DNA from 2 places in the Cupriavidus sp. CuC1 genome. Region 2 is predicted to be linked to the other one. Evidence: riboswitches for the same ligand, from Rfam matches in the RefSeq annotation. Region 2 holds a riboswitch; the other holds the start of a gene.

Region 1 (14,490 bases), on a different contig from region 2:
AGCTCGTTGATCTGGTCATACTGGGCCTGGTAAATGACGAACCTGCCTTCCTGGTGGCTCCTTATCAGCCCGGCGTGGACGAGTTCCTTGAGATGAAACGAGAGGGTGGCCGGCGGCAGCCCCAACGCCTGGCCAATCCGTCCGGCGTTGACGCCTTCCAGGCCCGCTTGAACCAGCAGGCGGAAGATCGCCAGGCGAGATTGCTGCGCGAGCGCGGCTAGGGCTTTGACGGCGGAGGCACTTTGCATTGGTTGTTGCATTTGGGGAAGCGATTCCACGTATTCTCCGTCAGTTTTCAGACGGACGGTTGCTTCCTGGCATGGATGCATGGAAACAAATATGATCTATTGTGCACTCTGTAGTGCCGGGATTCCCGCATCACTATGAAGGCGCAAAGCGCTGTCGACTGGCGCGTCAGTTCACTCGAAGATCTCGACAAACGGCTTCTTGTCAATCACGGCCGCGCGGACCTTCTCGCGTAGCAGAGAGACGAGATCTCGCTCATTCATCAGCAGCATGTCGATCTCGCGCAGCGGGCGAGCCAAATAGTGAGAGCTCTTTAGGGTGGGGTTTTCATGCTTCTAGCTGCTGTCGCGGCTGTACGGTGTTGGCCGTTTTAGAACGTGTGAGATGTCACTTTTCTTTACTCGTAAAGAAAAGTAACCAAAAGAAAGCGATCCTTGCAGGAGGCTGGCTTGTCGGGGTTGCGCAGCCCAATGGTTTCGTCGTCAGGCCCCGGGTTTTAATTAACTCGTGCCGTTACCGGTTTAAATGGCCACGATCCTTTTAATGACGCTGGTTTCGTGGTGAGGCCCCCGGTAGCGGCATCCTTGCCCACTCGCCCATCTGCCGGTACCGGTGCGAAGCACCACGATATATCACGTCGTGATGGTTTCGTGGTGGGGTGGGGCGCGGTGGTGATACCATCGGATTTATTCCTCGGTGCCACCGCGCCCACGACGAAAACGGGATGCTTGCAACTTCGTGGCCGCCCGCGCCGCGAGCGACAGACGGCTTGAAATTCGTGGTGGTGGCTACCGGTGGGGGCCACCACGAAACCCTGGGCACTGGCAGCGTCGTGATGATCTAAACTGGTAACGGCACGAGGTCATTAAAACCCGGGGCCGTACGACGAAATCATTGGGGTCCCCAATGACGCCACGCCAGCCTCCTGCAAGGATCGCTTTCTTTTGGTTACTTTTCTTTACGAGCCCGCGAGTAAAGAAAAGTGACATCTCACACGTTCTAAAACGGCCAACACCGCCCAGCCGCGACAGCAGCTAGAAGCATCAAAACCCCGCCCTAAAGAGACACCCCCGCGTCAGCGGGCCACAAGCAATACACATCGCACACTTCCCCCAACCTACAATTCCTGCTCCAAGCTCAACAGACTTTGCGAACGAATCAGCGGAACGGGACACTGATATGTATTGACCGAGTCAAGTGCTGAGTTCCTTGTTCATAGTGATAGTCCAGTGTGTTTGGGCCAGGCCCGGCGGTTCTTCGACGGTTGATCATTCTGATATGCGCGGGTTGGCTACCGAATGACAAACGATTCGTCGAGGAGCTGCCTCGGTCTAGCGTCGAGGGTTGTGCTGTTTCCAGTTGCCTCCTAGTGTCCGCGAGGGTTCTCCACCGCTGCCGGACCTGGCCCAAACACACTGTGCTGTATCGGTTCGCTTAGGCCCTGCCGATCTCTGGCAAGGCGCGGGCGAGCGCCCGATGCATCTCCTTGAGCAATATTTGCGGTGGTCTTGCGCCGGAGATGCCCTGGACGCCGTTGAGCACAATGTTAGGCACGCCAAGGCCAGGGCGTGGTGGTAGCGCATCCGCTTCGCGCAGCGCCGGCAGCCAGTCCAGATCCATGCCTGCGGCGGCTTCCGACGCTTGCGCCATCGGGATGCCGCAGGCGATGGCCGCTCGGTGCAGCACGCGCGGATCGCCGAGATCTTCCCCGCGCAGGAAATAGCCTTCAAACAGCCTGTCGATGAGCGCCGATGCGGCTGCCCGTCCGCAGGTCTGAGCGGCAAAGCGGATCAGGCGGTGCGCAAGCACGGTGTTGGGCAGGGTTTCGATGCGGTCGAGCTCCAGCGCGATGCCGGCCTCGCGCGCCGCGGCGCATACCTGCGCCTGGCGCCTGGCCAGCGCTTCGGCGCTGCCCAGCCGCGCAAGATAGAAGTTGCGGTACGGGATACCGGCGGGCGGTATCGCCGGGAGCAGCGGACAGCTTCGCCATTCGATCGTGACGGCGACGTCGGCCCGCTCGTGGCCAAGCCGGGCGAGTGCCGCTTCAAGATGGCGTTTGCCGATCATGCACCATGGGCAGATCAAGTCAAAGTCAACCTGGACCAGCAGGGAATCCGGGTAGTTCATGGCAGTCTTCCCGAAGGGTTATGCTGCCGGCGACGGCCCGGCGCTGCCGCGAGCACTTGCGCGCGCTCCGCGGCGGTCATCTGATCCCAGCGGCCGATTTCGAGCAGTGTTCTGCTGCAGCCCTGGCAGTAACGGCCGGCCAGGTCCATGCGGCAGATATTGATGCATGGATCGCCAACGGGGTTGGGGTGATTCATCACTGGCTCCCGGTTCATCAACCTGAGGAATTGGGGTAGACGGCAGGCCAGCGCGAAGCCACCGCGCCGGCCCGGCGGCAAGGCTTCAGGCAGCCGCGCGCAGCGGCAGGTTCTTCTGCCCTGCCGTGCGGTTTTTCACCATGCCGTTGATGCGCGGTGGACGAAGTTGAAGAATTTGAATGGATTGGGACCATCGAATCCGCCCCCGATGCCGGTCAAGGTGAGGTTCAGCGGCGGTGCGCAAGCCGGCGATCAGCTCATTGAATTTGGACAGCCGCTTGGAGCCTTTGCCGTCCAGTTCCCGCACGTGCAGGTGCAACACCGTGGCGCCCGCGTTGTAGCAGTCAACGGCTTTCTGAACCTGTTCCTCCATGGTGACGGGAATGTCCTCGGGAAAGTCCTGGGGCATCCATTCCGGGCCATAAGGGGCAACGGTGATCACCACTTTGTCCATGTTCTCGGGATGCAGGGAATCGTCAAGGAATTGCATAAATCGCCTCCGGCTGGGCTGTGCTTGTCAAGGGAGCTGCCATGCCTGGAGTATCGGTGAACGCCGTGTTCCGATTTGACTATTCGGGACATTCGATTTACATTTTGGGACAGCCAGGGAAAACACGGTGTTCGACTAATGTCCTACTATCTGCGCAGCGCCAGCCTTACCAACTACGTTGAAGTGGCGCGCGCCGTCGACCTGGATCCATACCAGCACCTGCGGGCGGCAAAGATCAGCCGCTCGGTCTTGCTGGATCCCGATATCCGGATACCCGCGGCATCGGTTGGCCGGCTGCTGGACACGTCGGCGAGGGCAGCCAAGGTGGACGATTTCGGCCTGCGCATGGCTGAGTTGCGCGAATTCTCCAACCTGGGGCCGCTTGCCTTTGTGGTACGCGAGGAGCCGACGCTGCGCCGCGCGCTGGAGTCGATGGTCCGCTACATGGGTTTGCAGAACGAGGCGCTTTCCATGCGCATGGAGGAAGGCGACGGCGTGGTGATGATCCGGCTGCAGGTGCTAAGCGACCAGCCCGGTACGCTGCGCCAGGCCAGTGACCTGGCGGTCGGCGTGATGTTCCGCATGCTGCGCCTGTTCCTGGGGCAGTCGTGGCGCCCGCGCAGCATCTGTTTCACGCATGCCGCGCCCGCCAGCACGGCCACGTTCGCACGGGTGTTCGGCATGCCCACGGCATTCAACCAGGACTTTGATGGCATTGTCTGCCTCGCATCGGACCTGGAGGCGCCTTTGCCTTCGTATGACCCGGTGATGGCACAGCAGGTGAAGCGCTATCTCGGCACGCTGCTGGCGCAGTCGACGGCCGCCACGATGTCGGACAAGGTGCGCAAGCTCGTCTATGCGCTGCTGCCCACGGGGCTGTGCTCAGTCGAGCGTGTGGCCCAGCACCTGAGCGTCGACCGGCGGACCGTGCACCGCCGGCTCGAGCAGGAACATACGACTTACCTGGCAGTCCTCGCCGAGGCACGTGCCGACCTGGTGATCCGGTACATCGAGAACGGCGAGCGTCCGCTTTCCGAAGTGGCTGCGCTGCTCGGCTTTTCGTCGCTGAGCGCGTTCTCACGCTGGTTCAGTGGCCGCTTTGGGTGCAGTGTGTCGGCGTGGCGCGCGCAGGGGCGGCGCTCAGATGGCTAAAAAAGCCGCTGGCTAACCCGCAGCGCGGCGGCGGCCAAGGCGAGCGTCGGGCAGCCCGCTACGGTGCGGTCAGAACTTGTGGCGCACGCCTGCGGCAACGCCAACCATGCTGCGCTGGTCGCATCGCCGCGACCAGGCCCGCGCGATCGGTTCCCAAGCCGTAGTAGCGGGAAAGGAAGCTGGACATCCATGCCAGCAGCGCCCCCATGACGAGCAACTGCAGCGCGCTGCCCGCATAGGCGCAGAGAATGGAGGGCGCCGCAAGGAGTTCGTACAGCCTCTGGCGAGGTTTCAGGCACTTCGGCGATGCCCACACTGCCATAGGCCGCCTCGCCAATGCCTACGCACAGCCGTGCAATGAACATCTGTCCAAAGCGAATCAGCGTCATGTGCGTTAGCAGACGTTCGCGGCGAGAACTAGCATGCATTCTAAAGATCCCTTGGGAGGTTCCTCTCAACCTTCCTTCGCCTTGCCGCATCTCCTTCTGTGCGGCGAGGCGTTTTTCGTCCCCTGATTGCCGCGCGCAGGGTTACCTGGCACTCCCGGGGCGTGGGAGCGGTTTATATCCGAGGGCAGGAACCACGACGGAAATGGAGCCGATTGTCGTCCTTGGGCCGTGCTACGATTCTCTTGAACAACTGGAGAAGGCTATGGATCTCCAAGGCTTCACGTACTACAAAGATCACTGGTATGAGGCTAGCGCAACGTCGCCAACCGGTGGACCTTGGCAGGGCGAGGTGACGATCTGTGCAAAAGCGGCGGACGGAAGCTCGATCAAGATCTTCGAGCACGAACCTGTGCCTGGGCAGTACTTTTCCGAAGGCGAGGCGTGGCAGCATGCGCGCGACTATGCCGAGAAGCTGATAGACGAAGGCCGGGCGAACCCAGGCGCTCTCTGATTCGCGCGCCGTATCCCCATCCGGGTCAACCACGCAGCGTGCTGCGGTCCTCCGAAATCCGGCGAGGCACATATGGACTTCAAGTACAAAGGCCGGGATATCTCCATCCAGACGATAAGGGTCGCGGGTGATCGGTGGGACTGGTCCTATGTCATCCGTGGGCACGGACACAGGCAAAACACTCGGGAGCCTGCAGCCTCGGAAGATATTGCGATCGATGATGCATATCGAGCCGCGAAGCGAGAGATTGACCATATTGCCGTTGACAGTGACGATTAACATTTCTGAAATCCGCCACCCCCGCCCAAAAGCTCGTCTCCCAAACACTGGTGCCCGTCGCCGCATGCTAAAGAAAAACGCGCCCTGGCAAGGCGGCGGCGCGAGGTGCGAACGGGAAATGCAGAGTGACTGCATGCAGGCAGGCGATGGTGACGCGTTGGGTGTAAAAGTTGCAATCCGATGGTTCTGACCCCGAGGCGGCACGCTGACAAAAAAAGAAGGCGCGGTGGTGCCGCGCCTTTTGGTGCCGAGACTCATACACGGGGAGCGTACAGTCGGGAGAGGAAAAAATCCTCAGAGTCCAATCTATGTCAAAGTCCGACAGATAACAATCATTCCGAAATAACATCAGATTTAACAGATTTGTCACATTATCCGGCCGACCGGGATGATTGGCGGGTGTGGTTGCGCTTCGACTCGCTGACTTATCTCTGGTAATTTATCTCTCCCTATCTCGACAACTCCTTTGTTTTGAGCCAACCAATGCCCGCACGTTTAAGGCCGGCATACGGCATAGCTTTCCTCAAACAAAGCAGGGGTGTTCCAGGAATCGAATCTGCTGCATCTTGTGCGATGCAGTAGGAAACAGTCGCCCTGTTGCCGCTGCAAACGCCTTTCGAGAATTGGAGCGCCCTCATACGACAGACAGCGGCGCAGGCGACAGATCGAGCATGATGCGAAGCTCGACGTTGTCCGGGGCGCGTGGCTGCCACATGCGACCGATGACCACAAAGATGATTGGTTGTCCCGGGAACTGGATCAGGTCGCCGATCACCGGCGTTAGCGCGCCGGTGTGCGGTGTCAGGTCCAGGTCGATGTCTCTGGCTGCGGCCTGTGCAGCCGGGGTGAACTCAAGGGTGATCGTGAGTTTCATTCGGGCCCCTTCGTGGTTGAGAAGGTCGGATTCCTCGTTTGTGCTAGCTTGCCAGCAAGCCCAAGATCTTGCTGGCGGGCGCGCCGGACGCGCGTCGGGCCAGCAGATCATGCGCGGTGCCTCGACAAGGGTACGGCTTGCGCGGCTCGCTTTGTAGGAAATGCCTTCTCGTAACTTGTACTTTGAATATTAGGGGGATCCACGTGTTTCAGAGGCGTCTGACTGCGTCGTGAAGCCGGCGTCGGAGAGCGCAGGGAAGGCCGAACCCGACGGGCTGCACGGGAGGGCCGCGCAAAGGCACCGGGGGCGGCACTGTCGACCAGACTGGAGTCCCCGATGCCAAAGGCCGCTAATATCAACGCCCTGTTATCAACGCCCTGTTCGGACCTGGCATCTCGGCCGCCTGACAGGTTCTCCTTGAGCGGGCAATAAAAAGTTCCTCACGCGGACATGACTAATGCTAAAGTTCTGCATCGCGCCGCCGGAGACTCGCTTGGTAAAGCAGGCAGGCATCCAACGGCCGCGACGCAAAGTTGATATCGGGAGAGACCGCCTGGCCATGCTGCCAGGCAGCGCCGAAGGAGCAACCGCCCCGGAAACTCTCAGGCAAAAGGACCGATATCACGTTTGAACTCTGAAGAACCCCGGCGCTCGTCAGCCGGCGGTACCGAAGGAGCAAGCGATCCGCGCCACCCCAAAGTGGCGCATCGTGAATCTCTCAGGTCAAGGACAGAGGGGGCGTCTTTCGCGCATGTCGCGCAAGAGGCTCCCACTCGACGTCCTGGAACCAAAGAGATGAGAACAATTGCCGTTATCGGTGGTGGCATCACTGGCGTGACCACTGCCTACGCACTCGCCAAGCGCGGTTTCTCGGTCACCCTGCTCGAAAAACACCGCTATGCCGCCATGGAAACCTCGTTCGCCAATGGCGGCCAGCTTTCCGCCTCCAACGCCGAAGTCTGGACCCACTGGTCCACCATCCTCAAGGGCATCAAGTGGATGCTCAAGAGCGATGCGCCGCTGCTGGTCAACCCGCGCCCGAGCTGGCACAAGCTGTCCTGGTTCGCCGAGTTCATCGCCGCCATTCCCCAATACCGCAAGAACACCGTGGAAACGACGCGCCTGGCGATTGCCGCGCGCGACCACCTGTTCGCCTGGGCCGCGGCCGAGGGAATCGATTTCGACCTGAAGAAGGAGGGCATCCTCCACATCTATCGCGACAAGGCGGGCTTCGACCACGCTGGCAGGGTATCGAAGCTGCTGGCCGAGGGCGGCCTTGCGCGCCATGCCGTCACACCGGAAGAGATGCGCGCCATCGAGCCGACCCTGGCCGGCGAGTACTACGGAGGCTATTTCACCCAGAGCGATTCCACCGGCGACATCCACAAGTTCACCAGCGGCATGGCCGCGGCGATCGACCGCCTGGGCGTGCGATGCCTGTACAACCAGGATGTCCAGTCGGTCAGCACTGATGGCCGGCAGGTCGCCATCGTCAGCAGCGACGGCCAGCAGACCGAATCGCGCGTGTTCGACGGCGTGGTGGTCTGTGCCGGCACCGCCAGCCGGGCGCTGGCCGCCAGCCTTGGCGATCGCGTCAACATCTATCCGGTCAAGGGCTATTCGATCACGGTCAACCTGAACGACGCGCAAAGCCAGGCTGCCGCGCCCGTCGTCAGCCTGCTCGACGATGAGACCAAGCTGGTCACCAGCCGCCTGGGCGTCGACCGCTTCCGCGTGGCGGGCACGGCGGAGTTCAACGGCTACAACCGCGACATTCGCGCCGACCGCATCCGTCCACTGGTGGAGTGGGTCAACCAGTGCTTCCCCGGTGTCAGCACGCGTAGCGTGGTGCCTTGGGCCGGCCTGCGGCCGATGATGCCTACCATGCTGCCGCGCGTGGGCCGGGGCCGTGCGTCCTGCGTGTTCTACAACACCGGCCACGGCCATCTGGGGTGGACGCTGTCGGCGGTCACCGCCGACATGATCGGCGATGTCGTGCAGCAAGCCATGGGCGCCAAGCGCGTGCATGGCGTGCAGGATAGGGTGGCGCTGGTTAGTCCTTGACAGGCTGCCAGGGACTGGCAAGGGCCGGCAATCGGGCCTGAAGCCAGCCAACGCGTTACACGCCGAGCGCGGCCATATTCTCCACCCGCAACGTCTGCGGGACCGACAGCGAGATATCGGCCGCGCGCAGCCGCTTCAGGATCTCGAACAGCAGGTCGCTCTTGGTCGCGGTGGCGATCCGCGGGCTGCCTACGTAGCCCGTCACGCTAAGCGTGATCCCGTTCGGCGCCAGCTGGCTGAACGTGACGGATGGCGCGGGCTTGTCGAGAATCGCCTCATTCTCCCGATAGGAGTCGAGCAGCAGTTCGCGCACCTGTTCGGGATCGATGTTCAACGGGAAGGTGAGCAGCAGCGTCGCGACGCCTTGCGTGCTGTTGCTCATCGTCACGTTGCGCAGGTTCTGCGAGATCAGCTGCGAGTTAGGCACGATCACGGTGGAGCGGTCGCCCAGCAGGATCTCCGTCGCGCGCACGTTGATGCGCTTGATGTCGCCTTCCACGCCGCCGATGCTCACCATGTCGCCGACCTTCACCGGGCGCTCGGTCAGCAGGATGAGGCCCGACACGAAGTTCTTGACGATCTCCTGCAGGCCGAAGCCAATGCCGACGGACAGCGCGCTGACGATCCAGGCCAGGTTTTCCCATCTGACGCCCAGCAGCGATAGCGTCAGCAACACGATCAGCACGTAGCCGATGTTGCTGAACAGCGTGACGAGCGAGGCGCGCAGGCCTGCTTCCATGCAGACTTTCGGCAGGAGTTCCGCATCCAGCCAGCGCCGCACCGAGCGCAGCAGGTAGATGCCGACCGACAACGCGATGACAGCGTTCAGGATGCGGTCGGGCATGATGTTGAGGCTGCGCAGCCGCTCCCCGCCGAGCATCGTCAGCAGGCTGTTGAGCAGGTCGCTCGGCGTGGTGCCGAAGCCGCCGGTCAGCAGCGCAATGACCGCCACCAGGAGCAGCAGGCTGGTGCCGATCCCCGACAGCACCGTCGACGCTTGCTCGAGATGGCTGTCCCCGAGGCCGAACAATTGCTTGATGACCTTGCCGCTCGGATGGTGCGCGCTGAACACGCTTTCGCAGACGTCGCGGGTCAGTTGCGTCAACAGGTACAAGCTGCACAGGACGATGTCGATCCACACGAGCTCATAGGTCAGGAAGCGCGCGAACGTGATATAGCCGATCAGCAGCGCCAGCAATGAGGCGACGACCGTCACCGTCACGCCAGCGTGAATCAGGCCGGCGAAGGTGGAGCGCGCTTCAGGCCGCTCGCCCGCCGCGGCTAGCATCGTGCGCACGCGGTTGGCGCGCAGCAGCGCTGCGCCGATTGTCAGCACCACCACAAGCGACACCAGGCCGCGGCCTAGCAAGGTCACCTGCAGGCTCGTATCCGCGGTCCGGTTGAGTTGCTCGAGCGTGCCGGCAATCAGTAGCAGGCCCGCGAGGGCGGTCGGGAAAGGACGCATCGCCAGCGCGACCTTGTCGGCGAGCGCCGGCAGGCGCCATGAGGGATGGCGCGTGCACAGCAATGCCCGTCCCAGGCCCGCGATCAGCGCGCTCGTCAATGCTAGCTTGCCGAGCTCGCTGATCAGGTCTTGCACCTGCCCCGGCAGCTCGTAGTGCGGGGCGAACGCGATACACACGAGCTGTACCGCGATGGCGGTCGCAGCAACCGTCGCGAGCACAGTCGCCAGCGCGAGCGCGCTGCGCCGCAGCCGGCTTTCGGGCAAGCGTGTCAGGCAGAACCACGCCAGTGCCCGCTCGATCAACCGTCGGCCGATGGTCCAGACGCCGATCGCAAGTAGCAGGAGTAGCGCGGTAATCGCTTGCCGCCCGGGCTGCCAGGCCAGGTCCCACAACGGCGTGACTTGTCCCTTGAAAGCGCTCAGCCGCTGCTGGTCCTCCGGGCTTGGCGCGAACAACGGTTCCCAGAATTGCTTGCTAAGGATGCCGGCCGACTGCAGCGCGAGCTGGTTCTTCAAGCGGCTGCGCTGCAGCTTGGCGATCTGCTCGGTCAGGTTGGTGACATTGCCCTTGACCTCGGCGGCCTGCTTGAGTCCGCTGTCCAGTTGGGCCTTGCGCGCATTCAGGTCTGCCCGCTGCTGTGCGACTGCAGCCGCCTCCGGCGTGGTGCCCGCGGCGGGTGGCGGCCCGAGCACGTCGAGTTGTGCCTGCAACTGCGCGCGCTGGGGCGTGAGCGCTGCGGTCAGCTTGTCGACGTCGCTTGCCAGCTGGTGGATGGCGTCATCCAGCCCTTCGAGCTGCGTGCCGCTGGTGGGCGACGACGCCAGTTGCTTGATGCGGTCCTGTTCGGTCTGGAGCCGTTTCAGCTCGGCCACGGCATCCGCGTGCGACAGCGGCTTGGTGGCGGGCGCGTCCGCATTCGAGGTGGTGTCGGCGGCTGTGGCTGCCGTTGCCGTTGCTGCATTCGGGAGCGCTGTGGGGATCAGCTGCAATAGCGCAACCAGCACAAGGCTCAGCGCGAGCTTGGGGAGTTTGCTCATAGGACAAGAACTTTGCTGATCGGCTAGCCGGGCAGGCAATCGAACAGGTTCGCGTGGATTGCCATGCTTCGCCAGACGGCGGGTGACCGGGGTCGACGATCAGGGTGTTGGACGGCCGCGCTGGCGATCAAGATGGGAATCGATCGGAGCGCCCGGGGCGATGCCGCGTGACTGGCAAGCCGCTTGATGGCAAGCCGCTTGAAGCGGAAGGTTTGCCTGAAAGAAGTCGAATTATACAGAAGGCATGGCGTGCCGTTGCGCAGTGCACGATACGCAACTCGGGCGCCAGGTGGCGTGCGGATAATCCTGCACTAGAATTTCTACCAGTGGCCCGCATCGGCCCAACCAGAACACGAACCACCACGAACCAACACGAGGCAAGCCAATGGACTTCAGTCTGACTTCCGTTCAACGGGATTTGCAGGAGCGTACCCGCCAGTTCATTGCTGACCAGGTCATGCCGATGGAGCGCGATCCCCGGCAAACGCCGCATGGCCCAACCGAGGACCTGCGGGCGGACCTGGTGGCAAAGGCAAGGGCAGCGGGCTTGCTGACACCCCACGCCAGCACGGAGGCCGGAGGCCTCGGGCTTTCGCACCGGGACAAGGCCATTGTCTTTGAAGAGGCGGGCTACTCGCCGCTGGGGCCGGTCGCGATGAACATCCATGCGCCGGACGAAGGCAACATCCACCTGATGGAACTGGTCGCCACGCCGGAGCAGAAGGCGCGCTGGCTGCAGCCCCTGATCGACGGGCACACGCGCTCGTGCTTTTGCATGACCGAGCCGGCGCCAGGCGCGGGAGCCGATCCGTCGATGCTGCAAACCACGGCGGTGCGCGATGGCGATCATTTCGTGATCACTGGCCGGAAGTGGTTTATCACGGGCGCCACCGGCGCCACCTTCGCCATCATCATGGCGCGGATGGAAGACGGCTCGGCCACCATGTTCCTCGCTGACATGAACCAGGCCGGTGTCGAGATCGAGCGGCAGATGGATGCGCTCGATACGTGCTTCACGGGCGGGCATGCCGTGGTGCGCTTCGATGGCCTGCGAGTCCCGGCGAGCGACGTGCTCGGCAAGCTCGGCGAAGGATTCCGCTACGCGCAACTGCGCCTGGCCCCGGCGCGGCTGACGCACTGCATGCGCTGGCTCGGGGCGGCCCGGCGCGCGCACGACATCGCGGTCAACTATGCGCGGCAACGCCGCGCGTTTGGCCGGACCTTGGTGGAGCATGAGGGCGTGGGGTTCATGCTGGCCGACAACGAGATGGACATGCACACCGCGCGCCTGACCATCTGGCACTGCGCCTGGGTGCTGGACCAGGGCGAGAAGGGGCGCGATGAGTCCAGCCTGGCCAAGGTGTACTGCTCGGAGGCCTTGTGGCGGGTGGTGGATCGTTCCGTGCAGGTGCTTGGCGGCAGCGGGGTGACGGATGAAACCATCGTCGCGCGCATCTTCCGCGACATGCGCGCCTTCCGGATCTACGATGGTCCCTCGGAGGTGCATCGCTGGAGCATGGCCAAGCGGATTGCGCGGGGCTGAATCCCTCTCAGCGTGCAGGATCAAACAGTGATTTAAACAGTGATGCATTTCACCGCAGGAGGTTCGCTCGCCATGGACAATGCCTTCCACCATTTTTCCGAGCTGTTTGCGCAACTGGGCCTGCCTGCCGACGAAAAGGGCATCCGTGAATTCCTGGCCGCGCATTCTCCCCTGGCCCCCGACGTCGTGCTTGCCGACGCCCCTTTCTGGACGCCCGCGCAGGCCACGTTGCTGCGGGAGGAAATCCTGGAAGATGCTGACTGGGCGGAGGTCGTTGACCAGCTGAATGCCGCGCTGCGGGTGCCCGGATAAAGCCTCGGTGAAATTCGAGCCTGCTCCGTTCCAAATAGTGTACTTCTGCTCCTGTTCTGCATTGCTGCGGTGCGGCAACATCCCCTGGACGCGCGTCATTGTCGACGCCAGGGGAAATCGCCGCAGCCATGAAGTACCAGTTATTTGTATTGGCCGGATGTCCGGCCTGCACCGCGCTTGAACTGTGCATGCGAGACGCCGGTCTCGCCTATGACCGTATCGTGCTGGCGTCGCCGCGCCACGCCGCCGATGTGCTGGTTTTGCTTTCCGAATCCGATCCGCGTTGTCCGGTTTTAAGTCATGGTGAGCAGAGCGCCAGCGGCCTCGCGGCTTGCCTTGCGCTTCTGAGCGAAGGCCATCCCGACCGCGCCTCGCTTGCACCGCTGGCATTCACTGGCGCAGGCAAGGAACTGGTGGATGGCATGCTTAGCGGGCGTGTGCTGATGGCCAGGAACGAGCGGGCGTTCTCGCTCGCGCTCGGTGCATTGCGTGCTGGCATCCAGGTATGGACCACCGCGATGCCGGCGGCGCTGCGCCGCACCGGACTATTCGTGCCTTACCTGGACCTGAGAATCGCGGATGGCCTGTCTGGGGGGAAGTTCAGGCTTGCTGGTGCGCTTGGCGTCGACGAAAGCGCGCTGGCCTCACTCGCCCATCGCGTGCCAGCCGGATTTGAAGACGCCTATCTGGACCGCCTTAGAAGAGGCCGGAGCTGGGTCTATTGGGAGGGGGGCGCCAGCATGCTCGGCGACCGGACTACGCGGTTTCAAAATGCCCGTCACTGGCCCGCGGCCAGGAGCGCGGCGGCCGCCGGCGGTCTGCTTATCTAGCTTTCCGGGGTCGCCAGGCTTCAGTGAGTGTGGATTCACCGCTGGGTTGCTCCCCTCTCCCACGAAGCCCACGAAGCCCACGAAGCCCACGAAGCGGGAGGGGATCAAACCACGGATCCGCATAACGCGAGATCCGGCCGCGCTGTGGTCCTAGTCGCGCAAACGCGCGCGTTCCGGCGACATATCCATCGGCATCATGTTGACGTTGGCGTTATGCATGACCCATAGCGAGCCTGCCACGATGATGGCGATCAGCAGCCCGGTGCAGACGAAAATCGCGGTGTTCATGCGCTGGTCCGCAGACGTGCCGATATGCAGGAAGAACACCAGCTGCACCACCAGCTGCGCAACGCACAGCAGCACGATGGCCGCAAGGCCCATGCCCTTCGGCACGAACCCTCCCATCACCGCGCCGAAAGACGCGAGGGTGAGCGCCAGCGACAGCGCAAAGCCGATCACATAGCCTTTCATGCTGCCATGCGCGGCGTGCGCAGCGGATCCTGTGGGGAGGTGGGCGGTCTTCATACAAACTCTCGCAGATAGACAAAGGTGAACACGCAGATCCAGATCAGGTCCAGGAAGTGCCAGAACAGGCTCAGGCAGGCCAGGCGGCGCCGGGTCACGCCATCCAGCCCGAAGCGCTTGACCTGGTGCATCATGACCAGGATCCACAGCAGGCCGCAACTCACATGCAGGCCGTGGGTGCCCACCAGGGAGAAGTAGGCAGACAGGAACGCGCTGACGCCCGGCCCCGCGCCGGCATGCAGCAGCTCGGCGAACTCATACAGCTCCATGGCGATGAAGGCCGCGCCGAGCAAGAACGTGACGCCCAGCCACTGGATGACCTGGCGCTCCCGCCCGGGCTGCATGTTCAGCATGGCCACGCCGAAGGTGAAGCTGCTGACCAGCAGCAGCATGGTTTCGCCGAGCACGAATGGCAGCTCGAACAGGTCGCGGCCGCCCGGGCCGCCTG
Region 2 (14,490 bases):
GGGTGTTGCCGGTGCGCCGAAGCTGGGCGACAAGGCCGCCTGGGCACCGCGCCTGAAGGAAGGCATGGACGCCGTGCACGCCTTCGCCCTGAAGGGCAAGGGCGTGATGCCGCCGAAGGGTGGCTACGCCGGCCCAGACGCCGACGTGATGGCCGCAGTGGACTACATGGCCAACGCTTCGAAGTAAGCCCAAGCACTCTCAACAAAAAAGCCCGCGGCATGCCGCGGGCTTTTTGTTTTCCGGTGACTTAAACCACCCGCGAGTAGCGCGTTGGCATCGGCAGCGGCGTACCTACATCAGCGCTCCGGGTGGCAACCGGCTCCATCCGCCGGCCATCCTCACGCAGGAAACCGTCGAACACCATGGCCAGGCGGCGCACCAGCAAGCGCCCCAGCGGGGTCACCTCGATGCGGCCGGGCTCGCAACGCACCAGCCCGTCCTCGGCCAGCTGCGCCAGTTCCGCAAGCTCTGCCGCGAAATGCGCAGCAAAATCGATGCGGTGGCGCGCTTCGACCGCCGCCACGTCCAGCACGCCATTGCACATCAGGGCGCCAATGACATCGCGCCGCAAGTGATCTTCATTGCGCATGGCGAAGCCGCGCATCACCGGCAGCACGCCGGCGTCGAGGCCACGGTAGTAGTCATCCAGCGTGCGGGCGTTCTGCACGTAGCGGCACGCCACCGCGCCGATCGACGAGACGCCGAAGCCAAGCTGGTCATGGCCGGCGTGGGTGGAATAGCCCTGGAAGTTGCGCTGCAGCCGGCCCTCGCGCTGGGCCACGGCGAGCGCGTCGTCCGGCAGCGCGAAGTGGTCCATACCGATGTAGACGTAGCCCGCGGCGGTGAGCTGCCCGATGGTGCCGACCAGGATGTCGAGTTTTTCGGCGGCGGCCGGCAGCGCGCGTTCGTCGATGCGCCGCTGCGGCTTGAACACATGCGGCAGGTGTGCATAGCTGTACACCGAGAGCCGGTCCGGGCGCATCGCCAGCACCTGATCGACCGTGGCGGCAAAGCGCGCCGTGGTCTGGTGCGGCAGGCCGTAGATCAGGTCCATGCTGACCGAGTGGAAACCAAGCCGGCGCGCGGCGTCGACTACCGACTGCGTCTCGGCCAGCGATTGCACGCGGTGGATGGCGCGCTGGACCTCGGCATCGAAATCCTGCACGCCCAGGCTGATGCGGTTGAAGCCGAGCTCCGCCAGCAGCGCCATCTGCGCGTCGCCGATGCGGCGCGGGTCGATCTCGATGGCGTGCTCGCCCTCGGGCAGCAGGCGGAAGTGCTGGTGCAGCGCGTCCATGACGCGGCGCATCTCGGCGGGATCGAGGAAGGTCGGCGTGCCGCCGCCCCAGTGCGACTGCACCACCTCGCGCCGCGCACCGAGCTGCTGGGCCACCAGCGCCATCTCGCGTGCCAGGTAGTCCACGTAACGGGCGCTGCGGCGGTGGTCCTTGGTGATGATCTTGTTGCAGCCGCAGTAGTAGCAGATGTTCTCGCAGAACGGCACGTGCACGTACAGCGAGAGCGGCGCGGCGGCGTTGGTAGCGTTGGTAGCGTTGGTGGCGCAATCGGCCAGCGCCTGCCGGTAGTCCTGCGCGCCGAAGCCGCCGTGGAAGCGGTCCGCCGTCGGATACGAGGTGTAGCGCGGGCCGTTGACATCCATGCGGCCCGCCAGCGCGCGAAAGTCCGACAAGGCGTGCCGGTCCGGCGCCGCCGCGGCCCGTGCCGCCGACTTGCCGGTGCAGGCGGCGCCGCATTTGCCGCTGCAGGCAGGGGATGGGCTCGACGCGGCGATGGGGATGGACATTGCGTTGGAGAACGGGGCGGGGGCAGTTGCAGCCATGGGGCGGCCTTCGTCGTGGATTCGATGGCTCATCGTAGGGCGCGCCGCCCGCGCCTGCGTTGACCGGGGTCAAGCCGCGGCCCTTGACACGCCGCGCGCCGCGGCGGGGGCATGCCCCGCGTCATGCCAGTGTCACCTGGGCCGGGTAGGCTGCGCGGCGCTCTTCCCAATCACGCAATTCCTCTGCACCTGGCCTCGCGGGTTCCCATGCAAGTTTCTTCCCTGATTGCCACCCCGGCGCGGCTGCCGCGCCGCCGGGTCCTGGCCGCACTTGGCAGCGCCATGATGGCGCCCGCCTCCCTGCTGGCGCAGTCGCCACCACGGCGTGCGCTGGTGATCGGCCACCTGGTGGACCGCGGCGGCGCCCAGGCCGACCTCGCGCGCGACTACCTGGCGGGGGCCAAGGTCATGTTCGACGCGGCCAACGCCGGCGCGCGCGAGCCGCGCGTAGTGCATGTGGTGCGCGAGGTCGACGCGGATCCGCGCGCGGCCACCGCGCAGGCGCTGTCGCTGGTCGACGGCGAGCGGGCTGAATTGCTGTTCGGTCCCAGCGACGCCCTGCTACCGGTGCTGGCCGCCTCGCCCGAACTGGCCCGGCGCGGCGTGCAGATCGTGGCGCCGTTGTCGGGGCTGTCGCTCTCGGCGGATCACGTCTGGTACACCCGGGCCGACTACCGTACCGAGCTGGACGCGGCCATTCGGCAGTTGCGCAGCTATGGCCTCAAGCAGCTGGTGCTGGCCGTGGCGCCGGATTTTGCGGCCGGCAGCCTGGCGAGCGGCACGCCGTGGCGGCGCCAGGTCGACCAGGAGACCGGATTGCAGGTCCTCACGCTGGACGCCGGAAGAGGCAACGAGGCTGCCGCGCTGGCGCAGCGCATCGCCACCGCGCGCCCGGCCGCGGTGATCGTGGCGGGCGATACGCTGGCCTACGGCAATCTCGGCCGCGCGCTGGCGGCGCGGGGCTGGTACGGCTTCCTGGTGGGCTTGTCCGCGGTCAATTCGCTGGCGGCGCGGGAGATTCTTGGCGCCGGCTACAACGGCGGCATCGTGCTGACCCAGATCGCCCCGGGCCCGCAGGATCTGACCCTGCGCGTGGTCAAGGAGCATGTGGGCCGGATGAAGCAGTTCCTGGACGAGCCCGCCTCGCCGGCCACGCTGGCCGGCTACATCGGCGCGGCCTGGCTGGTGCGCACGGCCTTGTCCGGGCCGCGCGGGGCAACCCCGGCGGACCTGCGGCGCGCGCTGCAGGCCCGCGTCGACGTGGGCGACTTCGTGCTGGATTTCACGCACGGCACGCGCGGCTCGCAGTATGTGCAGCTCGCGGCGATGGGCGGCGGCACGGCACGGTGAGCGGTAGCGCGGGCACCGGGCCGCGCGCGGCTCAGGCGCGCGGCAGTACGATGCGCACCCGCAGGCCGCCCTCCGGGCGGTTGGCCAGGCTGAGCTCGCCGCCGTGGCGCGAGACGATATCCGAGGCGATCGACAGGCCCATGCCGACCCCGCCGGTGGTACGGTTGCGCGAGGATTCGAGCCGATAGAACGGCTCCAGCACGCGCGCCATCTCCTCTGGCGGGATGCCGGGGCCGTTGTCGCACACATCGATCACCACCCGCTCGGCACTGTCGGCCAGCTCGATGCGCGCGCTGCCGCCGTAGCGGTGGGCGTTCTCTACCAGGTTGACCACGGCCCGGCGCAGTTCGGCCGGATAGGCCAGCAGCGGCTCGGCGTCACCGGACAGGGTGACGTCCTGGCCGATCTCCGTGGCATCGTCTACCACAGCCTGCAGCAAGGCATGCACATCCACCCGCTGGCGCGGCGCGGCGGCGCCGTCGCGCTCGCGCAGGTAGTACAGGGTGGCATCGATCAGCCCGTTCATCTCCGCCAGGTCCTGGCGCAGGCGATAGCGGACCCGGTTGTCGTCGACGCCTTCGATGCGCAGGCTCATGCGCGTGAGCGGGGTGCGCAGGTCGTGGGACACGGCGGCCAGGAAGCGCGATTGCTGTGCCAGCTGGGTGCGGATGCGCTGCTGCATGTGGTTGAAGGCCTTGGCCGCGGCGCGGGCCTCGGCCGGGCCGCTGTCTTCGTCCAGCGGCGGGGCATGCACGTCCTGGGCAAGCCGGCCGGCGCTGCTGGCCAGGCGCTGGACGGGCCTGGCCAGCAGGCGCGCGCCCACCCATGACGCGGCCACGATGGCGGCAAGCTGGAACAGCAGCCCCAGGCGGGGTGGCCCCAGACCATGGGTCCGGCGCTGGCGGTGGGGCGGCACGGGAGCGCCGCTTTCACCGTTGTCCGCGCGCGCCCCGGCATCCGGCGGCGGCGGCGGCGGCGGCGGCTCGCCCCGCTGCCCCTCTTCGCCCGGAGGCGGCCCAGGCGGAAGCTCGTCACCGGGGGAGAAGCTGAATCCGGTATGCCCCGGGCGCGGGAACACGCTCTCGATGACCGTCACGCCGAGCAGGTGCACGGCCAGCATGATCGCGGCCATCACCAGGAACAGCCGGATGAACATGGAGTCGTGGCGGGCCACCCAGCCCGCGCGCTCAGGCTTCGACGGCGCCGGTGAAGACATAGCCCTCGCCTCGGACGGTACGGATCAGCGTCGGGTCGCGCGGATCGTCGCGCAGCTTCTGGCGCAGGCGCGAGACCAGCAGGTCGATGCTGCGATCGAAGACATCGAGATCGCGGCCGCGCGCCTGATTGATCAGCAGCTCGCGATCGAGCACGCGGTTCGGATGTTCGATGAATGCAAGCAGCAGCCGGAATTCAGCATTGGACAACGGCACCACGGTTTCCTCGCCGTCCACCAGCTGCCGCAGCGTGGTGTTGAGGCGCCAGCTACCAAAGCGCAGTTCGTGGCCGCCCACCGCCGCCGGGCGCTTCACGCCGCCGCCCCGGGTGCGGCGCAGCACGGTGTGGATGCGCGCCACCAGTTCGCGCATCTCGAAGGGCTTGGTGACATAGTCATCGGCGCCCACCTCCAGCCCGACCACGCGGTCGGCCAGCTCGGTGCGCGCGGTGAGCATGATCACCGGCAGGTCGCCGCGCTCGCGGATCTCGCGGCACAGCGCCAGGCCGTTTTCGCCGCGCAGCGAGAGGTCGAGCACCACCAGGTCGTAGTCGCGCGTGGCCATGGCGGCGCGCATGGCGCCGCCGCCCTCGGCGCCATCGGCTTCGATGCCGAAGGTGGCGAGATACTCGGCCAGCATGGAGCGGATCTGCGGATCGTCGTCGACGATCAGCAAATGAAGGGGCGTGGCGGGAGAATGGTCCATCGGGTTTCGTCGTGCTTTGCAGTGGTTTGCCGCGTGGCGTATGGCATGTCTGCGGCAGGTTTGCTTCGGTATGGAAGCGGATCGGGGCGGCCCGGCAGGCGGCCGCCGCCAGGGATTGACTCTACCAGCCCGGCTTGACGGCCCGATAGGCAGGGTGTGGCCGCTTTGTACCGGGCTTGATACAAAGCGGCCCGCCCCGGGGACTCGCTTTGTACGGCATTGCTTGCGCGTGCTGACCAAGCGCTCAAGCAACAGGGGGCTAGCCTTTCTAAGATGTCATGTCGTTATCCCGCCGCTTTTGTGCCTGCAAGTTCCTGACAAGCAGGCAACGGCAGCCCGGCGCCCCGCTATGCTTGAAGCCATCGGCATCACGTCGGCGATCCCGGGCCTCTCCCCGCATGACCTCCATGGAGAATCCTTGTGACCCAGCCCCAAGCCTTACTGCCCCGACTGCGTTCCCTGCCGTCCCTCGCCGTGCTGTGCGGCGCCTGCGCCTTGACGCTGCCGGCGCACGCGCTGCAGACCAGCGCGCCGGCCGTTGCCGGCCCCGGCCAGCCGGCGGCACCCGCATCGCTGCCCGAAGCGCTGGCGCTCACGCCTGCCCAGGCCGCCCTCTGGCAAGCCGCCCGGGCCGCGGCGCGGGAAGCGCATGCGCACGCGCTGGAACTGCAGGCGCGCTTTATCCGCGAAGGTGGCGGCCCCGCTCTGTCGGAGGGGCTCGAGCCGTCGCTGCGCGCCCGCGCGGAGCGGGAAGACCGCTTGCACGACGCGCTCGACAAGGATCGCCGCGCCGCGCGCGATCGCTGGATCGCGTTTGAAGAAAGCCTGGAAGCCGGCCAGCGCAAGCGTCTGCGCGACATGCCGGAGGGTCGCATGCCGGGCTCGCCGCCGGGCCCGTTCGGCCCCGGTCCCCACCCGTTCCCCGGCGCCATGGCAGGCCCGATGCCCGGCCACGGACCGGCGCCCATGCCCTGCGCCTTCGGCGCGAACGGCCCGTTCGGCGTACCCGGCGCTGCGGAACCTCACCGACCAGGAGTGCCAGATGCCCAATAAGCCCCTCGACCACGCAGGCCCGCTCGCGGAAAACGCAGGCCGCCGCCGCTTCCTCGGCGGCGTTCTGGGAGGATCCCTCGGCGCCGGGTTGATGGGGCTGGCGGGCGATGCCGCCGCGCAACCCGCCGCCTGCCTGCTCACGCCGGCCATGACCGAGGGCCCGTTCTATATCGACCAGGCGCTGGTGCGCCGCGATATCCGCGATGGCCGGCCGGGCCAGTTGCTGCGGCTGAGGCTGGTCGTGGTGGACACCGACCGCGGCTGCGCGCCCGTGGCCGGCGCGCTGGCCAGCATCTGGCATTGCGATGCCGGCGGCAGCTACAGCGGCTACGACCAGCGCAGCATGCCGCCGCCACCTGCGGGCAGCCCCGGCCCAGGGCCGGAACAAGGCCCAGGCCCGGACGGTGGCGCAATGCACGCCGTGCCCGCCAGCGCCTCCCGCTTCCTGCGCGGCGTGCAGCCCACCGGCCCCGATGGCGCCACGCAATTCCTGACGATCTACCCGGGCTGGTACGCGCCGCGCGCGGTGCATATCCACCTGAAGATCCATCTCGGCAAGACCGAGGTGCTGACCACCCAGCTGTTCTTCGACGATGCCCTCAACCGCGAGGTGCACCTCCAGCATGCCGCGTATCGCGCGCGGGGCGCTTCGCCAGTGCAAAACGCACAGGACGGCATCGCCGGCGCGCGCCCCAACCTGCTGCGGGTACGCCGCCTGCGGGACGCGGCCAGCACGCTGGAAGGCGAATTCACCCTGGGCATCGCGCGCCCCTGACAGCCACAGGATCTGGCGGATTCCCTAAAAAAACGCCCCCGGACTTAAGGTGCGGAGGCGCTGAACAGGGAAGAAGTCGGGCGTAATGCCCGGCCACGCCGCTCCGAAGGGACGGAACGACGCGGCACCTGGTCCAGTACATCGGGCCAGGCACTGGCGATGTTAGACGGACATCGGGCGGGGGTCATGTCCCCCTTGTAGGCTAATGTATCGACTTTGTACGTTCGGCACCGGCATGGGGCACGCCATGCCGGCGCCGGTCATGCCGGGTTCTTGCCTGGCGCGCCGGGCGTTCCCAGCAGGGCCTTGAGCCCGGCCAGGCGGTCCTTGGGGCTCATGGCGGGCGTTTCGTCCTTGATAGCGGGCGCCTCCTCGAGCTTCATCTCGCCGATGAAGCGCGAGGGCTCGCACGAATAGGTATCGCGGGCGCGCTTGCGCTTCTTGCACCAGCTCAGGTGCAGGCTGCGCTGGGCTCGCGTGATACCCACATACATCAGGCGGCGCTCTTCCTCGATCTTTTCGTCGCTCATGTCTTCGTCTTCGCGGCAGTGGGGCAGGATGCCCTCCTCCACGCCGACCAGGAACACGTGCGGATATTCCAGCCCCTTGGAGGCGTGCAGCGTCGACAGGCGCACCGCGTCGGGATCTTCCTCGCGGCCTTCGAGCATGCTCATCAGCGCCACCGTCTGGGTCAGCTCCAGCAGGTTCTTGCCCTCGTCGCCGAAGCCGTCGGCGGTGTCGAAGCCGGTAGCCTCTTCCGCCTCGCCCGTGGCTTCCGGCTTGGTGCCCTTGCGCTTGAGCCAGTCGAGGAATTCCAGCGTGTTGGTCCAGCGCGACTGGGCCTGGCGCTCGTCGAAGGTGTCGTACAGGTAGGCCTCGTAGTGGATGCCTTCCATCATGTCGTCAAGCACCTGCGTGGCGGGATCGCTGGCCGCGCGCCCGGCCAGGCGCACCATGGCCTCGCAGAACACCCGCAGTGGCTCCAGCTGGCGCGGCTGCAGCTTGCCTTCGATGCCGCCCATCATGGCTGCCTCGAACAGCGACACCTTGGCCTGCCCGGCGAAGGTGCCCAGCACTTCCAGCGTGGTGTTGCCCACGCCGCGTTTGGGCGTGGTGATCGCGCGGATGAAGGCAGGATCGTCGTCCGGGTTGGCGATCAGGCGCAGGTAGGCGCAGATGTCCTTGATCTCGGCCTTGTCGAAGAAGCTCTGCCCGCCCGAGAGCACATAAGGAATGCGCTCGCGGCGCAGGATCTGCTCGAACAGCCGCGCCTGGTGGTTGCCGCGATACAGGATGGCGTAGTCGCGGAACTGCGCGCGCCGCTCGAACTTGTGGGCGGACAGGCGGAACACCACGGATTCCGCCTCGTGCTCCTCATCGTTCATCGGGTTGACGGCGATGGGGTCGCCCATGCCGTGCTCGCTCCACAGCTTCTTGTCGAACAGCTTGGGATTGTTGGAGATGACCGCGTTGGCCGCCTCCAGGATGCGCACGGTGGAGCGGTAGTTCTGCTCCAGCTTGACCACCTTCAGGTCGGGGAAATCGGTCTGAAGCAGCTTCAGGTTGTCCAGCGTGGCGCCGCGCCAGCCGTAGATGGCCTGGTCGTCGTCGCCCACCGCGGTGAAGGCCGGCGCGCGCAGGTGCGAGCCGCCGGCGAGCTGCTTGAGCAACTGGTACTGGCAGGCGTTGGTGTCCTGGTACTCGTCCACCAGGAAGTAGCGCAGCCGGTTCTGCCAGCGCAGGCGCACTTCCTCGTTGCGCGCGAACAGCTCGGCCGGCAGGCGGATCAGGTCGTCGAAATCCACCGCCTGGTAGGCGTGCAGCGTGGCCACGTAGTTGCGGTAGATCAGCGCGGCCTGGTGATCGTCGGGATTGTCGGCCTGGGCGATGGCGGTCTCGGGATCGACCATGCCGTTCTTCCACAGCGAGATGGTGCTCTGCACGCTGCGGATCAGCTTCTTGTCGGTGGAGGCAAGCTGCTCCTGCACCATGCCGAAGCAATCGTCGGAGTCCATGATCGAGAAACGCGGCTTCAGCCCCACGTGCTCCGCCTCGGCCCGCAAGATCTGCACGCCCAGCGAGTGGAACGTGCTGACCGTGATCTGCTTGATGGGGATGCGCTTGCCCTCGCGCGTAGTCTTGCCCTCCATCAGCTTGGCGATGCGCTCCTGCATCTCCTTGGCGGCCTTGTTGGTAAAGGTCACTGCGGCGATGTGCTTGGGCTGGAAGCCCTTGTCCTCGATCAGGTGAGCGATCTTCTGTGTGATCACCCGGGTCTTGCCCGAGCCGGCGCCGGCGAGTACCAGGCAGGGGCCGTCGAGGTAGCGAACGGCTTCGGATTGGGCAGGGTTGAGTCCGTGGGTCATGCGAGGCGGGTAATGACGGATGCGCAACGCGGCATGCGCGATTGCTGGGCGGAGGCTGGATGTTAACACGCGGCCATGGCCGGGCCTTGGACGGAAAAGAGTGTACTCACCGGCACGTAACACTTCGTAAGCCCGGGAGCCGCGGCCTTTCTGGCACGTCTAATTTCTATGTCCGGCCAAAGTGTGAGCCGTGCCGGATGCACTTCACCATACGTTGGGGGCAAACACGCTGGAGGCAATCATGAACACCCTGCATTCCCTGAGCAAGGCGGTCTTGATCGGTATCGCGGTAGCTGGCATGGCGGGCTGCGCCGATATGACACCAAAGCAGCGAAACACCGCAATCGGTGCTGGCGTTGGCGCAGTGGGTGGCGCAGTCCTGACGGGCGGTGACGCACTAGGCACCCTGGGCGGCGCCGCGGTAGGCGGTGTCATCGGTAACGTTACGACACCCAACCATCGCGGGCGGTAGTGCATCGCAGCAGGACAGTGACGCCGGCCGGGTGCGTTGACAAAGCCAGGACGCTCCCGTAAATTGCGCGCATCTGACCGGGAGAGCGCGCATATCTTGCGCCGCCGAAGGGGTATCACCCGAAAACTCTCAGGCACCATGGACTGGTTGGATCGGCTTGCAACATGCACACGATGCACGCCGTACTCTGGAGAGCGGCACCCGCCACTGATCGATTCCATCGACAGCCATGGTGAGCGTGCCCACCGAAGGGGCGCGCAAGGTTTGGGTTTCCAGCAACCGGGATCCGCCTTGTAATCTCTCAGGTATCGAGGACAGAGGGGTCATCCGCCGCAGCGGATTTGGCAGCGCCATGGCGCGCCGAATCCTGCGGTGGATGGCCCTTTTTTCGTTTTCGAACCGAGATTTGCCTTCCCCCGAGGATTCCATGACGCTCCAGGCCACGCCCCTCAACGCCATCCACCGCGCCCTCGGCGCCCGCATGGTCGACTTTGGCGGCTGGGACATGCCGGTCAACTACGGCTCCCAGATCGAGGAACACCATGCCGTGCGCAGCGATGCCGGCATGTTCGACGTCTCCCACATGTGCGTGGTCGACCTCAAGGGCGCCAATGTGCGCCCCTTCCTGCGCGGCCTGCTGGCCAACAATGTCGACAAGCTGCAAACGCCGGGCAAGGCGCTGTACTCCTGCATGCTGGATGAAAAGGGCGGCGTCATCGACGACCTGATCGTCTATTTCTTCGCCGAGGACCACTTCCGCCTGGTGGTCAACGCCGGCACCGCGAACAACGATATCGAATGGATCGCCGCACGCAACGCCGCCACCAATAGCGGCGTGAAGATCACGCCGCGCCGGGGCGACAATGCGCCCGACGGCGTGGCCCCGCTGGCCATCGTTGCCGTGCAAGGCCCCAACGCCCGCGCCAAGGTGTGGAGCGCTTTCCCCTCGACCCAGCCCAGCGAAGCCCTGAAGCCGTTCAACGCCGTGGTGGTGCAGGACCCCGCCCTCGGCGAAGTCATGGTGGCACGCACCGGCTATACCGGCGAAGACGGTTTCGAGCTGGTAGTGCCGGCCGAGAACGTGGCCGGCCTGTGGGAAAAGCTGATCGCCGAGGGCGTTCGCCCCGCCGGCCTGGGCGCGCGCGACACGCTGCGCCTGGAAGCCGGCATGAACCTGTACGGCCAGGACATGGATATCCACACCTCGCCGCTCAACGCCGGCCTGGCCTGGACCGTGGACCTGCAAAGCGAACGGGACTTCACCGGCAAGGCGGCCCTGGTCGCCGGCGGCAAGACCCGGCAGTTCGTCGGCCTGATCCTGCGTCCGGCCAACGGAAAGGCGGGCGGCGTGCTGCGCGCCCACCAGAAGGTCATCACGCCGGCCGGCGAAGGCGAAATCACCAGCGGCACCTTCAGCCCCTCGCTCAGCCAATCCATCGCTTTTGCCCGCCTGCCGCTCGACGTTGCCGTCGGCGCCGAGGTGCAGGTCGAGATCCGCGACCGCAAACTCGCCGCGACTGTGGTTAAACTGCCGTTTGTGCGCAATGGCAAGGCACTCGTGAGCTGACGCTCGCACCGGTCACAGCGCGCCTGCCGGCGGTTTCCCGATCGACGATCGACACCCCCCGCCCGGCTGGCGCTGAAAAACAAATTGAATCTGGAGCAATCCCATGAATTTCCCCGCCGACCTGAAATACACCGAGTCCCATGAGTGGGTGCGCGTCGAAGCCGACGGCACGCTGACCATCGGCATCACCGACCACGCGCAGGACGCGCTGGGCGACATCGTCTTCCTGGAGCTGCCGGAAGTGGGCAAGTCGGTCGGCGCCGGCGACGCGCTGGCCGTGGTGGAATCGGTCAAGGCCGCATCCGACATCTACGCCCCGGTGGCTGGCGAAGTCATCGCCATCAACGATGCCGCCGCCGCCGCGCCGGAAAGCGTCAATGCCGACGCCTTCGACGCCTGGCTGTTCAAGCTCAAGCCGGCCAACAGCGACGACGTGAACGGCCTGATGTCGGCCGACGCCTACAAAGCCAACGTCGGCGCCTGATGCCAGACCGTCATTCCCGCCGCCACGGGAATGACGGATGAAGATTGACGCGACGCGCCGGGCCGACCACCCGCCGCACCGCTCCCACGAGATCCTTGCCATGAACGCCCCCCTGCCCATGACTGCCGCCCAAGTTGCCCGGCCCACGCTGGCCGAACTGGAGGCGCGCGACGCCTTCGCCTCCCGCCATATCGGCCCCGATGCCGCCGAACAACAGCACATGCTCAAGGTGCTGGGCTATGACAGCCGCGCCGCGCTGATCGACGCCGTCATCCCCGCCGCCATCCGCCGCCGCGACGGCATGCCGCTGGGCGAGTTCACCGCGCCGCTGAGCGAAGAAGCCGCGCTGGCCAAGCTGCGTGGGCTGGCCAGCAAGAACCGCGTGCTCAAGAGCTTTATCGGCCAGGGTTACTACAACACGCTGACCCCGGGCGTCATCCTGCGCAATATCTTCGAGAACCCGGCCTGGTACACCGCCTACACGCCCTACCAGCCCGAGATCTCCCAGGGCCGCCTGGAAGCCATGCTGAACTTCCAGCAGATGGTGACCGACCTGACCGGCCTGGACATCGCCAATGCCTCCATGCTGGACGAAGGCACCGCCGCGGCCGAAGCCATGACGCTGCTGCAGCGCGTCAACAAGCACGCCTCCACCACCTTCTATGTGGCGGACGACGTGCTGCCGCAAACGCTGGAAGTGGTACGCACCCGCGCCCTGCCGCTGGGCATCGAAGTCAAGGTCGGCCCCGCTGCTGAAGCGGCCGGCGCCCATGCCTTCGGCGTGCTGCTGCAGTACCCGGGCGTCAACGGCGATGTCGCCGACTACCGCGCCATCGCCGACGCCGTGCATGCTGCCGGCGGCCTGGTGGTGGCTGCCGCCGACCTGCTGGCGCTGACCCTGATCGCCGCGCCCGGCGAATGGGGCGCCGACGTGGCGGTGGGCAACTCGCAGCGCTTCGGCGTGCCGCTTGGCTTCGGCGGGCCGCACGCCGGCTACATGGCGGTCAAGGATGCCTTCAAGCGCTCCATGCCCGGCCGCCTGGTTGGCGTGACCATCGACGCGCAAGGCAACAAGGCATACCGCCTGGCCCTGCAGACGCGCGAGCAGCATATCCGCCGCGAGAAGGCCACCTCGAACATCTGCACGGCACAGGTACTGCTGGCCGTGATGGCCTCCATGTACGCCGTGTACCACGGCCCGCAAGGCCTCAAGCGCATCGCCCAGCGCGTGCACCGCCTGGCCGCCACGCTGGCCGGTGGCCTGGAACAACTGGGCTACGCACGCACCAATGCCACTTATTTCGATACGCTGACGCTGGAAACCGGCTTCAACACGGAAGCCATCCACGCCTCGGCAACCGCCCGCGGCATCAACCTGCGCCACGCCGGCGCCACCCGCATCGGCATCTCGCTGGACGAAACCACCTCGCGGGAAGACGTGGTCGCCCTGCTGGAAATCTTCGCGCACGGCAAGCCGGTGCCCGACTTCGATGTGCTGGAAGCCGTCGCGCAGGATGCCTATCCCGCTGGCCTGGCACGCCAGAGCGCTTACCTGACCCACCCGGTCTTCAACACGCACCACGCCGAGCACGAAATGCTGCGCTACCTGCGCATGCTGGCCGACAAGGACTTGGCGCTGGACCGCACCATGATCCCGCTGGGCTCGTGCACCATGAAGCTCAACGCCACCAGCGAGATGATCCCGGTGACGTGGCCCGAGTTCAGCAAGATCCACCCCTTCGCGCCGCTGGACCAGACGGTCGGCTACCGCGAGATGATCGACCAGCTCGAAGCCATGCTGTGCGCCGCCACCGGCTACGCCGCGGTGAGCCTGCAGCCCAATGCCGGCTCGCAAGGCGAGTACGCCGGCCTGCTGATCATCCATGCGTACCACGCCAGCCGTGGCGAGAGCCATCGCGACATCTGCCTGATCCCGTCCTCCGCGCACGGCACCAACCCGGCGTCCGCGCAAATGGCCGGCATGAAGGTGGTGGTGGTGGCCTGTGACGAAGATGGCAACGTCGACCTGGACGACCTGGCGAAGAAGGCCGAGCAGCACAGCAAGAACCTCGCCGCGATCATGATCACCTACCCGTCCACGCACGGCGTGTTCGAGCAGGGCGTGCAGCAGATCTGCGACATCGTGCACAAGCACGGCGGCCAGGTCTATGTGGACGGCGCCAACATGAACGCCATGGTCGGCACCGCCGCGCCGGGCCAGTTCGGCGGTGACGTGTCCCACCTGAACCTGCACAAGACCTTCTGCATCCCCCACGGCGGTGGCGGCCCGGGTGTTGGCCCCGTGGCGGTCGGCGCGCACCTGGCCGACTTCCTGCCCAACCAGGACAGCGTGGGCTATCGCCGCGACGACCAGGGCATCGGCGGCGTGTCCGCCGCGCCGTTCGGCTCGGCCAGCATCCTGCCGATCTCGTGGATGTATATCGCCATGATGGGCTCGGCCGGCCTGACCGCCGCCACCGAGAACGCCATCCTGGCCGCCAACTATGTGGCGCGCCGCCTGTCGCCGCACTTCCCCGTGCTCTACACCGGCCAGCACGGCCTGGTGGCGCACGAGTGCATCCTGGACGTGCGAGCGCTGCAGAAGACCACGGGCATCTCCAACGAGGACGTGGCCAAGCGCCTGATGGACTACGGCTTCCACG

Evidence for each region. A riboswitch is a leader RNA that binds a small molecule or an ion and turns the genes downstream of it on or off. The one in region 2 is predicted to bind glycine.
Region 1: linked by a shared signal. The riboswitch ahead of ACGLHR_RS20905 (D-amino acid dehydrogenase) and the one ahead of gcvT (glycine cleavage system aminomethyltransferase GcvT) in region 2 are both predicted to bind glycine.

The regions. Positions count from the first base shown of each region.
Region 1 covers NZ_JBIUHC010000047.1:32,610-47,099, forward strand. The annotation lists gene ACGLHR_RS20860 (ArsR/SmtB family transcription factor) at 1-248, opposite strand, end outside; gene ACGLHR_RS20865 (hypothetical protein) at 420-545, opposite strand; gene ACGLHR_RS20870 (DsbA family oxidoreductase) at 1,681-2,373, opposite strand; gene ACGLHR_RS20875 (DUF1289 domain-containing protein) at 2,370-2,570, opposite strand; partial or broken gene ACGLHR_RS20880 (3-keto-5-aminohexanoate cleavage protein) at 2,758-3,060, opposite strand; gene ACGLHR_RS20885 (AraC family transcriptional regulator) at 3,199-4,212, shown strand; partial or broken gene ACGLHR_RS20890 (hypothetical protein) at 4,334-4,586, opposite strand; gene ACGLHR_RS20895 (hypothetical protein) at 4,804-5,112, shown strand; gene ACGLHR_RS20900 (hypothetical protein) at 6,026-6,265, opposite strand; glycine riboswitch at 6,796-6,893, shown strand; gene ACGLHR_RS20905 (D-amino acid dehydrogenase) at 7,061-8,329, shown strand; gene ACGLHR_RS20910 (DUF3772 domain-containing protein) at 8,385-10,832, opposite strand; gene ACGLHR_RS20915 (acyl-CoA dehydrogenase family protein) at 11,218-12,375, shown strand; gene ACGLHR_RS20920 (DUF2789 domain-containing protein) at 12,448-12,687, shown strand; gene ACGLHR_RS20925 (hypothetical protein) at 12,876-13,517, shown strand; gene cyoD (cytochrome o ubiquinol oxidase subunit IV) at 13,668-14,042, opposite strand; gene cyoC (cytochrome o ubiquinol oxidase subunit III) at 14,039-14,490, opposite strand, start outside.
Region 2 covers NZ_JBIUHC010000004.1:103,429-117,918, reverse strand. The annotation lists gene ACGLHR_RS02850 (c-type cytochrome) at 1-187, shown strand, start outside; gene hemN (oxygen-independent coproporphyrinogen III oxidase) at 249-1,661, opposite strand; gene ACGLHR_RS02840 (ABC transporter substrate-binding protein) at 2,049-3,191, shown strand; gene ACGLHR_RS02835 (ATP-binding protein) at 3,223-4,407, opposite strand; gene ACGLHR_RS02830 (response regulator) at 4,379-5,110, opposite strand; gene ACGLHR_RS02825 (hypothetical protein) at 5,531-6,163, shown strand; gene ACGLHR_RS02820 (protocatechuate 3,4-dioxygenase) at 6,153-6,938, shown strand; gene ACGLHR_RS02815 (UvrD-helicase domain-containing protein) at 7,199-9,304, opposite strand; gene ACGLHR_RS02810 (hypothetical protein) at 9,546-9,776, shown strand; glycine riboswitch at 9,845-9,932, shown strand; glycine riboswitch at 9,954-10,104, shown strand; gene gcvT (glycine cleavage system aminomethyltransferase GcvT) at 10,204-11,343, shown strand; gene gcvH (glycine cleavage system protein GcvH) at 11,447-11,827, shown strand; gene gcvP (aminomethyl-transferring glycine dehydrogenase) at 11,928-14,490, shown strand, end outside.